2 regions of the Duganella violaceipulchra genome follow, and region 1 is predicted to be linked to the other one. Evidence: predicted binding sites of a transcription regulator. Region 1 holds the regulator's gene; the other holds the start of a gene.
What was found. Region 1 encodes sigma-54, which starts transcription at its own class of promoters, with help from an activator protein. Its sites were predicted from a motif close to TGGCANGNAANCTGCTTT; they were not measured.
Positions count from the first base shown of each region.

Region 2: KVP70_RS34245 (PEP-CTERM sorting domain-containing protein) is a predicted target of sigma-54. The motif match lies at 4,318-4,335, and genes of this name have one in related genera.

Region 1 is NZ_JAHTGR010000005.1:266,030-271,416, reverse strand. Features, by position in the region: gene KVP70_RS12050 (KpsF/GutQ family sugar-phosphate isomerase) at 1-216, shown strand, start outside; gene KVP70_RS12045 (KdsC family phosphatase) at 216-746, shown strand; gene lptC (LPS export ABC transporter periplasmic protein LptC) at 759-1,352, shown strand; gene lptA (lipopolysaccharide transport periplasmic protein LptA) at 1,381-1,971, shown strand; gene lptB (LPS export ABC transporter ATP-binding protein) at 1,974-2,726, shown strand; gene KVP70_RS12025 (RNA polymerase factor sigma-54) at 2,732-4,210, shown strand; gene hpf (ribosome hibernation-promoting factor, HPF/YfiA family) at 4,288-4,647, shown strand; gene KVP70_RS12015 (enoyl-CoA hydratase/isomerase family protein) at 4,741-5,387, shown strand, end outside.
Region 2 is NZ_JAHTGR010000006.1:117,399-122,785, forward strand. Features, by position in the region: gene KVP70_RS13095 (TIGR03013 family XrtA/PEP-CTERM system glycosyltransferase) at 1-1,121, opposite strand, end outside; gene nadB (L-aspartate oxidase) at 1,306-2,919, shown strand; gene KVP70_RS13105 (GNAT family N-acetyltransferase) at 2,929-3,465, shown strand; gene KVP70_RS34245 (PEP-CTERM sorting domain-containing protein) at 3,503-4,282, opposite strand; gene KVP70_RS13115 (TetR/AcrR family transcriptional regulator) at 4,385-4,960, opposite strand; gene KVP70_RS13120 (DUF418 domain-containing protein) at 5,023-5,387, shown strand, end outside.

The sequences.
Region 1 (5,387 bases):
CGCCGCATGATCGAGAAGGTCCAGGACTTCACCAAGGTCGTGATCCGCGACGTGATGCACGCCAACCCGCGCAGCATCTCGCCGGAAAAACTGGCGGTCGACGCCGTGGCCGTGATGGAACAGTTCCGCATCAACCAGATGCTGGTGACCGACGCCGACGGCAAGCTGGTCGGCGCGCTGCACATCCACGACCTGACCCGCGCCAAGGTGATCTGATGACGGATTTGACTTATGTGGAACGCGCCGCGCGCGTCAAGCTGATGATCTTCGACGTCGACGGCGTGCTGACCGACGGCAGCCTGCACTACGGCGCCGACGGCGAGGCGCTGAAGACCTTCAACGTGCATGACGGCCTGGGCATCAAGCTGCTGCAGGAATCCGGCGTGCAGACCGCCATCATCAGCGCGCGCACCTCGCCGCAGGTGATCAGGCGCGCGGCCGACCTCGGCATCGGCTTCCTGCACCAGGGGGGGCACGACAAGCTGACGCCGTTCAAGGCGCTGCTGGAAAAGACCGGCCTTACCGCCGAGCAGGTCGGCTTTATCGGCGACGACGTGGTCGACCTGCCGATCCTGACGCGCGTCGGTTTCGCCGTCGCCGTGCCGAACGGCCGCGCCGAAGTGCTGGAGCGCGCCCACCACACCACGGTGGCCGCCGGCGGCCGCGGCGCGGTGCGCGAAGTGTGCGAGCTGCTGCTGCACGCGCAGGGCAGCTACGAGCGCGTGATGGCGCAGTTCCTGGTTTGACGAGGATAGTCCATGCGTAAAAAAACAGCCCATCGCTGGCAGCTCACCGTCATCATGATGGTCGGCGCGTTTGTCGCCGTCGGCAGCTTCTGGCTGGTGCAGGTGGTCAACCAGGCCGGCCAGGATGCGCAGGTGGACCAGCACCGCAACGAGCCGGACTACATCATCGACCGCTTCAGCATGGTGCGCATGAACAAGGCCGGCCAGCCGGCCTACATCATCTCCGGCGAAAAACTGACCCACCGGCCGGTCGACGATGCCTCCGACATCGACAAGCCGACTGTGCACAGCCTGTCCGGCGACCAGCCGCCGATGAATATCAATGCCGACACCGCCCATGTCGACCAGGGCAATACGCGCGTCAAGCTCAATGGTAATGTGAGCGTGGTGCGCCCGGCCGGGCCGCAAGCGCAGGCGATGCGCATGACCACGCCGGCGCTGACCGTCTACCCGGACGAGGAACGGATGGAAACCGCCAGCCCGGTGGCGCTGGAAATGGGCAACGCCACCGCCAACGGCATCGGCATGAAGGCCAATAACGCCACCCGCGCAGTGCAGCTGGGCGGACGCGGACAACTGACGATGCCGCCGCGCGCCGGCCATTGAGGAAACAATGATGATGAATGGAATGACGATGAAGAAACTGATACTCTCGGCGGCGATGTTGTTGCTGGCGGCCGCTGGGGCCCACGCGGAAAAAGCCGATGCCAACAAGCCGACCAAGATCGACTACGACGACCTGCAAATCGACGACGTCAAGCAGATCAAGACGCTGATCGGCAATGTCGTGCTGACGCGCGGCACCTTGCTGATGAAGTCGCCCAAGGCGGTGGTGACCACCGATCCGGAAGGCTATAACTTCGTCGTGCTGACCAGCACGCCGGGTACGCTGTCGACCTTCCGCCAGAAGCGCGACGGCGCCGGCGACCAGTGGATCGAGGGCGAAGCCGAACGCATCGAATACAGCGACAAGACCGACCTGGTCAAGCTGTTCTCGAAAGCCAGGGTGCGCCAGCTGGAAGGCCCGCGCATGACCAGCGAAGTCAACAGCGAGTTCATCTCCTACGACAGCCGCACCGAACATTTCGACGTCAAGAACAACGTCTCCGGCGTCAGCAAGCCGGGCGCCGGCCGCGGCACCATGGTGATCCAGCCGACCATCCGTCCGGCCGCGCCGGCGGCCTCTGCACCGGCCGCGTCGACGCCGCCGGCCACGGAGAAGTAAGCATGGAACCATCCTGCGGTAGCACCCTGATCGTGCGCGGCCTGCAAAAGACCTACGGCAAGCGCCAGGTCGTGCATGACGTGTCCCTGCAAGTCGAATGCGGCGAAGTGGTGGGCCTGCTCGGCCCCAACGGCGCCGGCAAGACCACCTCGTTCTACATGATCGTCGGCCTGGTGCCGTCGGACGCCGGCAGCATCGATATCAGCGGCACCGATATCTCCTCGCTGCCTATCCACCGCCGCGCCTCGCTCGGCTTGTCCTACCTGCCGCAGGAAGCGTCGGTGTTCCGCAAGCTGACGGTGGAAGAAAATATCCGCGCCGTCCTCGAAATCCAGAAGGTGGACGGCAAGCCTTTATCCAAGGCTGCCATTGATGAACGGCTCAATACCCTGCTGGCCGATTTGCAAATCGAAAAGCTGCGCGAAAACCAGGCGCTGTCGCTCTCGGGCGGCGAGCGCCGCCGCGTGGAGATCGCGCGCGCACTGGCGACCAACCCGCGCTTCGTGCTGCTCGACGAACCATTCGCCGGGGTCGACCCGATCGCCGTGATTGAGATCCAGCGCATCGTGCGCTTTCTCAAGGAACGCGGCATCGGCGTCCTCATTACCGATCACAATGTGCGCGAAACGCTGGGCATCTGCGACCGCGCATATATCATCAACCAGGGCACGGTATTGGCTTCAGGCCGGCCAGACGACATCATCGCCAACGAATCGGTGCGTCGCGTGTATCTGGGTGAACACTTCCGTATGTAAAACCCATGAAACAGTCTTTGCAACTGCGCACGTCGCAGCACCTCGCGCTGACACCTCAGTTGCAGCAGTCGATCCGGCTGCTGCAACTGTCGACGCTGGAGCTGCACCAGGAACTGGAACAGCTGCTGACCGATAATCCGCTGCTGGAGCGCCTCGACGACCCGCTGGACCGCTCGCTGCGGCTGCTGTCGGACGGCGCCATCAGCCAGCAAGCCCCGGTCGGCGACGCGCCGCCCGAAGGCCCGCCCAACGCCCAGGAGGCGCCGGCCGCCGACGCCGACAACTACGACGGCCCGGCCGCCGACACCGAAAGCACCAGCAGCGACGCCGACGTCGACTGGAGCGACGCCGGCCGCAGCAAGGCGCCCGACGACGAGGACTCGCGTCCGCAACTGGAGGCCAGCCACTGCACCCTGCGCGAACATCTGATGGAGCAGATGCGGGTGACGGTGCTGGAGATGCGCGACCGCGCGCTGGTCGAGCTGATCATCGACGCGCTGGACGAAAACGGCTACCTCGAGGAATCGCTGGAAGAGATCCTGGCCCGCCTGCCGGAAGAGCTGGAACTGGAGCTCGACGAATTGCAGACCGCCCTGTCGATGCTGCAAAGCTTCGACCCGATGGGCGTGGGCGCGCGCAACGCGTCCGAATGCCTGGCGTTGCAGATCAAGCGCCTGCCGGCCATCCCGATGGTCACGCGGCGCATGGCGCTGACGATTGTTGAAAATCATTTGACCTGGTTTGCCCAGCGCGATTTCAACAAACTGAAGAAGGCGCTGCTGTGCGACGACGAAGATTTGCGCGAAGCACAAACCGTCATCCGCCAGTGCAATCCGCATCCGGGGTCGGCGTTCGCGTCGGACGTGTCGGACTACGTGGTGCCGGACGTGATCGTCAAAAAAGCGCGCAACGGCTGGCAAGTGAGCCTGAACAACGACGTCATGCCGCGCCTGCGCGTGAACGCCATGTACGCCAACCTGCTCAAGCAGGGAAAAGGCGAGGGCGCGATGGGCGCGCAGCTGCAGGAAGCGAAGTGGCTGATCAAGAATATGCGCCAGCGTTTCGACACGATTTTGCGCGTCGCACAAGCGATAGTAGAACGACAAAAGAACTTTTTCTCCCATGGCGCCGTTGCCATGCGCCCCCTTGTGCTTCGCGAAATTGCTGATACACTGGGTCTACACGAGAGCACTATTTCTCGTGTAACAACTCAAAAATATATGCTGACCCCGCATGGCATGTTTGAGTTGAAATATTTCTTTGGTAGCCATGTCGCCACCGAAGCGGGGGGGGAAGCAAGTTCGACGGCGATACGCGCACTCATCGTGCAATTGACAGGAGCAGAAGACCCTAAAAATCCTTTATCCGACAGTAAGATTGCGGACATGCTGGGAGAACAAGGCATGGTGATTGCGCGACGCACTGTTGCCAAATATCGCGAAGCGTTGAAGATCCCGCCAGTCAGTCTCCGTAAATCTTTGTAGTTATTTGGTTCCTGCGCGCCCGGCGGTAATGGGCTCCGCACTAACCGTAAGAAGCGACATTATCTTTAGGAGTGTGTATGAATCTCACCATCAGTGGACATCATCTCGAAGTGACCTCGGCCATCCGTGAATACGTGCAGAACAAGCTGGAACGCGTCACCCGCCACTTTGATCAAGTGATTGATATTGCTGTCATCCTGACTGTAGATAACCTCAAAGAGAAAGAGAAACGCCAGAAGGCTGAAATCAACCTGCGCATGTCGGGCAAGACCGTCTACGTGGAAAGCCTGTCGCAGGACCTGTACGCCGCCATCGATACCTTGATCGACAAGCTGGATCGGCAGGTCATGAAGTACAAAGCCAAGGTCCAAGAGCACGGCCACGATGCGATCAAGCATCTCCCGGATAGCTACGAACCCGCTGCCGCCGCCCTATAACAACGGCCCCGGCACCATCCAACTAAGGGCGCAGAGGCGCCCTTTTTTGCGCCCGCAGTAAAATAGGGTTTTCACCACGACCCTAGAGACTCCATGAGCGTATACGTCCACACCAGCGTCAGCAACGGAACCGGCTTCATCACCCTGGACCGCCCCAAGGCCTTGAACTCTTTATCGCTGGCGATGGTGCGCGATATCACGCAGGCGCTGCTGGCCTGGCGCGACGACAGCGGCGTGGCCGCCGTCGTCATCCGCAGCAGCAGCGAAAAGGCCTTCTGCGCCGGCGGCGACATCCGCTTCTTCTACGACGCCGGCCGCGCCACGCCGCAGGGCGGCAGCGCGCTGGTGGAGGATTTCTTCACCGAGGAATACGCGCTCAATCACCTGATCCATTTTTATCCCAAGCCCTACGTCGCGCTGATGGACGGCGTGGTCATGGGCGGCGGCATGGGCGTGGCGCAGGGCGGTCCGGACTGCCGCGTGCGCATCGTCACCGAGCGCACCAGGATGGCCATGCCGGAAGTGAACATCGGCCTGTTCCCGGACGTGGGCGGCAGCTATTTCCTGGCGCGCGCGCCGGGCCAGCTGGGCTGCTACCTGGGCGTCACCGGCGTCACCATCGGCGCGGCCGATGCGCTGCACGCGGGGCTGGCCGATCACTTTGTGCCGGGCAGCGAGATGGCGGCGCTGGCGGCGCTGCTTGAGTCGACTCCGGGGGCTGGCGTGGCCGCGGCCATCGC
Region 2 (5,387 bases), on a different contig from region 1:
CTCATCTCGCCCTTGAACACATTCAACATCTGCGGCAGCTCATCGATGCGCAGCTTGCGTATCCAGTGGCCGACCATGGTCACGCGCGGATCGTTCAGCACCGCCCACTTGGGCGTGCCGTCCTGTTCGGCGTCGGGCCGCATGCTGCGGAACTTCAGCACCTTGAACAATCGGTTGTCGCGCCCCACCCGCTCCTGCTGATAAAACACCGGCCCACCATCCTCGAGACGGATCGCCAGCGCCGTCAGCAGCATCACCGGCATGGCCGCCAGGCAGATCGCGCCGCTGGCCACCAGGTCGAACGCGCGCTTGACCGCCGCCCGCAGCAAGCTCTGGTCGAAGCCGCCGCCGAAGATCAGATAGCTCGGCTGCAAGGAGTCGACCCGGATCTGGCAAGCCTCGCGCTCGAAGAAGGTGGCGGCGTCGGTCACCGGCACGCCGCCCAGCGCGCACTCCAGCAATTGCCGAACCGGGAACGCACCATTGCGGCGGTCGCCGACCGACACCACGATCTCGTCGGCCGCATAGCGCCGCGCCAGCGACAGCAGCGACAGGTCGGCCGGCAGCAGCAGCGAGTCCGGCACGCAGGACACTTCCCCGGCCACCGGCACGAAACCGACCACCTTGAACGCATGGAAGCCGACGCTGCTGGCGCCCAGCTCCAGGCATTCGCGCGCGGTGGCGCCGTCGCCGATGACGATCAGGCGCTGTTCCAGCATGCTCGACTGCGCGGAGGTGAACACCACCAGCCGCGCCAGCAGCACCGCCGCCCCGCCCAGCACGAACACCACGCTGCCGACGCGGCCGAACTGCGCGCCCGGCAGCATGTTCGACAGCAAGCTCATCAAGCCAAAGCCCAGCACGAACGACGGCAGGATGCGCAGCAAGGTGCTCTTGATGTCTTCCCTGGATTGATTGTGCTGGTACATGCCCAGCGTGCCCATGCTCAGCACCATGACCAGCGCGAACGCCAGCGCCGGCAGGTACAGCTGGTCGCCGCCATGCCGTCCCTTGAGCCACAGCGGCGCACTGGCCACGGCGGCCGTCAACAGTACCAGCAACTCCAGCAACAACAGCATGAAGGCTATTTTAGACACATAATGGTGGAATATCCTGATCACGATCCGCTCCCCGACACCAAACGGCGGTGTAGCTCCGATCATCGCCAACTGGCGGCGCTTGCACTTTGAGCGGCCACAATTGGCTGGTCGGTTCCGGCCTAAAAACCCGGAAAATCAGCCGGATATGACGCGTTCATGACAAATGGTCTATAGTCATGGTTCTCAACCGCATCCAAACGTAATCATGAAATTTGATGTTGCAATTGTCGGCAGCGGATTGGCCGGCCTGTCGGTCGCCCTCCACCTGGCCGAAACGCGCACAGTCGCGATCATTTCCAAACGTGCGCTGAAGGATGGCGCCAGCAACTGGGCCCAGGGCGGCATTGCCGCCGTGCTCGATTCCGGCGACAGCCACACCCAGCACATCGACGACACCCTGGTCGCCGGCGGCGGCCTGTGCGACGAGAGCGCCACGCGCTACATCGTCGAGCACGGCCGCGAGGCGATCGAATGGCTGATCGAACAAGGCGTGCCCTTCACCAAGGACGACTCGGCCGAACTGGGTTTCCACCTGACCCGCGAAGGCGGCCACAGCCAGCGCCGCATCATCCACGCGGCCGACGCCACCGGCCACGCGGTGCAGGTCACGCTGGAGGAAAAGGTCCGCGCCCATCCGAACATCACGCTGTTCGAGCACCATTGCGCGATCGACCTGATCACCTCGGACAAGCTGCACCCGCTCAAGAAGGCCAACGCCCAGCCCAAGTGCTACGGCCTGTACGTGCAGGACGAGAAGACCGGCCAGGTGCTGACCTTCGCCGCCGAGCACACGGTGATGGCCACCGGCGGCGCCGGCAAGGTCTATCTGTACACCACCAATCCCGACACCGCCAGCGGCGACGGCATCGCCATGGCCTGGCGCGCCGGCTGCCGCGTGTCGAACATGGAATTCATCCAGTTCCATCCGACCTGCCTGTACCATCCCTACGCCAAGTCCTTCCTGATCACCGAGGCGATCCGCGGCGAAGGCGGCCTGCTCAAGCTGCCGCCGGAAGCGGGCGCCGCCGCCGGCAAGCGCTTCATGCTGGCCCACGACGAACGCGCCGAACTGGCGCCGCGCGACGTGGTGGCGCGCGCCATCGACTTCGAGATCAAGAAACGCGGCCTCGACTATGTGCACCTGGACATCAGCCACAAACCGGCCGAGTTCCTGATCGAGCACTTCCCGACCATCTACGCGCGTTGCCTGGAACTGGGCATCGACATCACCAGGCAGCCGATCCCTATCGTGCCGGCCGCGCACTACACCTGCGGCGGCGTGGTCACCGACCTGCACGGCCGCACCGACCTGCCCGGCCTGTACGCGGTGGGCGAAACCGCCTGCACCGGCCTGCACGGCGCCAACCGCCTGGCCAGCAATTCGCTGCTGGAATGCGTGGTCATCGGCCGCGCCTGCGCCACCGACATCGCGGCCAAGGAAAAAGGCGAAGTGCCCTACCTGCCGGACTGGGACGAAAGCCGCGTCACCGACGCCGACGAGGAAGTGGTCATCTCCCACAACTGGGACGAGCTGCGCCGCTTCATGTGGAATTATGTCGGCATCGTGCGCACCACCAAGCGCCTGGAGCGGGCCCAGCACCGTATCGCGCTGCTGAAGGAAGAAATCGACGAGTACTACCGCAACTTCCGCATCACGCACGACTTGCTGGAGCTGCGCAACCTGGTCGACGTGGCCAACCTGATCGTCAACAGCGCCCTGCAGCGGCACGAAAGCCGCGGCCTGCATTTCAGCCGCGACTACCCCGAGACGCTGCCGAAAGCGCTGCCGAGCATCCTGACGCCGGCGCGCCGCAAGTAAGGGGCGGGCGTGATCACCGTGCGCGCAGCCCTGGCGGCCGACATCCCCGCGATGGAAGCACTGATCGCCCGTTCCGGCATAGCGCTGAGCGACGGCTTCTACAGCCCGGAGCAGGCTGTGGCGATCACCCGCCACGTGTTCGGCGTCGATACGCAACTGGTCGCCGATCAAACTTATTTTTTGATTGAAAAGCATGGGGAGCTGGTGGCCTGCGGCGGCTGGAGCAAGCGCAGCACGCTGTTCGGCGCCGACCGCACCAAGCAAGGCGCCGATCCGCTGCTCGATCCGGCCACGGAAGCGGCGCGCATCCGCGCCTTCTTCGTCGAGCCGTCAGCGGCCCGGCAAGGCTTGGGCCGGCTGCTGCTGAGCCATTGCACCGAGGCGGCGGGCGCCGCCGGTTTCCGCACGCTGGAACTGGCCGCCACTATGCCGGGCGTGCCCTTGTACCTGGCCTGCGGCTTTGCGATGGTGGAGCGGTTCGAGATTACACTGCCGGACGACATCAAGGTGCCGCTGGCAAAAATGCGGAAAAGTATCAACACCTAGCGCCGGCCGGCATCGGCCGCCGGCGCCCTCAACCGGATTAAGCCGATTTCTTGCGACGCGCCATATAGCCCAGCAGGCCCAGGCCAGCCAGCAGCATGCCGTAGGTGGTAGGCTCAGGCACTGACGGCGTCACGGCGCCGAAGCCATCCAGATAGGCATAGCCGGTGTGGCCGGTTGGCTGGCAATCGGCGGCCAGCAGCGACAGCGTGAAGCTGTGGCCGGACAGCGACTGGTCGATGCTCAGTTGCTCCACTTGCCAGCTTGGCGTGTAGAACAGATTGCCTTCTTTGGCGAAGCGGCTGTCCACGCCCGAACCGCTGAAGCCGGCGTTGTAGCTACGGCTGATCAGCAACTGGCCGGTGGTGTCGTCGGTCAGGGTCAGCTTCATCAGCGCCGATTCATATTCCTGGTGGCCGCCGTTTTCCAGCACGGCTTTCCAGGCGAAGTAGATGTTTGCGTCGGTGTAGTTGCTGACTTTTTGACTGATCGCGGTCGCATAGCCGCCGCTGGTGGTGTCTTCGGCGCGGTATGAATAGTTGCCGTTGTACACGGTCGAACCCAGCAGTGAGCCCAGGTTGGGATCGACATAGCTGCTGCCGACCACAGCGCCGCGGCTGCCATTGTCACCGTTCAGGTTGCCACCTGGCAGGAATTGCGAAGGCTGCATGCTGTTGTTGGTGCCGGCGCGATAGCCGCCGCCGGTGGTCCAGCCGCCCGTGGTGCCGGCCTCGAAACCGCCATTGTAGAACCCATCCGCGTGCGCCATGCCCGTCAGACCCACCATTGCCACCACCGCCGCCAATAATTGTTTTTTCATCCACCTACTCCTTTAATTAATGCTATAAAAATGACAAGGCAGATTATATTGCATTTAAGGAATTCATAATGGTAAATTTTTACATATTTGCATGCAAATTTTTCATGCCACTTGCAGCGCATGAGCGATAAAATCCAATAATTCCGCGCGCGCAGGCGCCGTTTGCGCCACCTCGCCCAGTACCGCCCTCAGCGCCTGGCCTTCCACCAGATCCAGTATCACGTTCGCGGTCTCCGCCGGAAAGGCGCATCGGCGCAGCCGGCCGCTGTCCCCACCCTGCTCCAGCAAACCCACCAGCGCCGCCAGCAAGCCTTGCCGATTGCCGGCAAACGTCGCCGCGATGGCCGGGTTCCGCACCGCCTCGGCGACCAGCTCCAGCGTCATCAACGCATTCTCGGGCCGCCCCGCAAAGTCGAGGTAGGCGCCGGCGAAGCGCGTCAAGGCTGCGGCCGGATCGCCCTCCGCCTGCAGGTGGGCGATGAATGGCGCCAAGTCGCCCGCCTCCAGCGCGGCGATCTCGGCCAGCACCGCCTCCTTGCCCGAAAAGTGATTGTAGAGATTGCCCAGGCTGATGCCCGCCTCCGCGGCGATATCGCGCACACCGGTCTGGTGGTAGCCCTTGCGCAGAAAACAGGCGCAGGCGGCCTCCACGATCAATTGCTTTCTTGACTCTGCCATAAGGACCTCATACCATGAACGAACGTTCGTTCATCATACTTCAAACCAGATGAGGAAACCACATGCAACATCAGAAACAACGTCTTGAAGGGCTGGACCTGGCCCGATTCCTTGCCTTTGTCGGCATGGTGATCGTCAACTTTCGCATGGCGATGGGTATCAAGGAGGGCGACAGCCTGCTGGCCGTGCTCACCGGCGCGCTGGAAGGCCGGGCCGCCGCCTGCTTTGTTGTGCTGGCCGGCATAGGCCTGGGCATCGCCGCCGCCGGCAACGACCATGCCCAAACCGTCGCCGTCACGCTGCGCCGCGCCGTCTTCCTGCTGGTGCTGGGCTTGTGCAACATGCTGCTGTTCGAAGCGGACATCCTGCACTACTACGCCTTCTATTTCCTGTTTGGCGCATTGCTGCTGAGGCTGTCGTGGCAGGC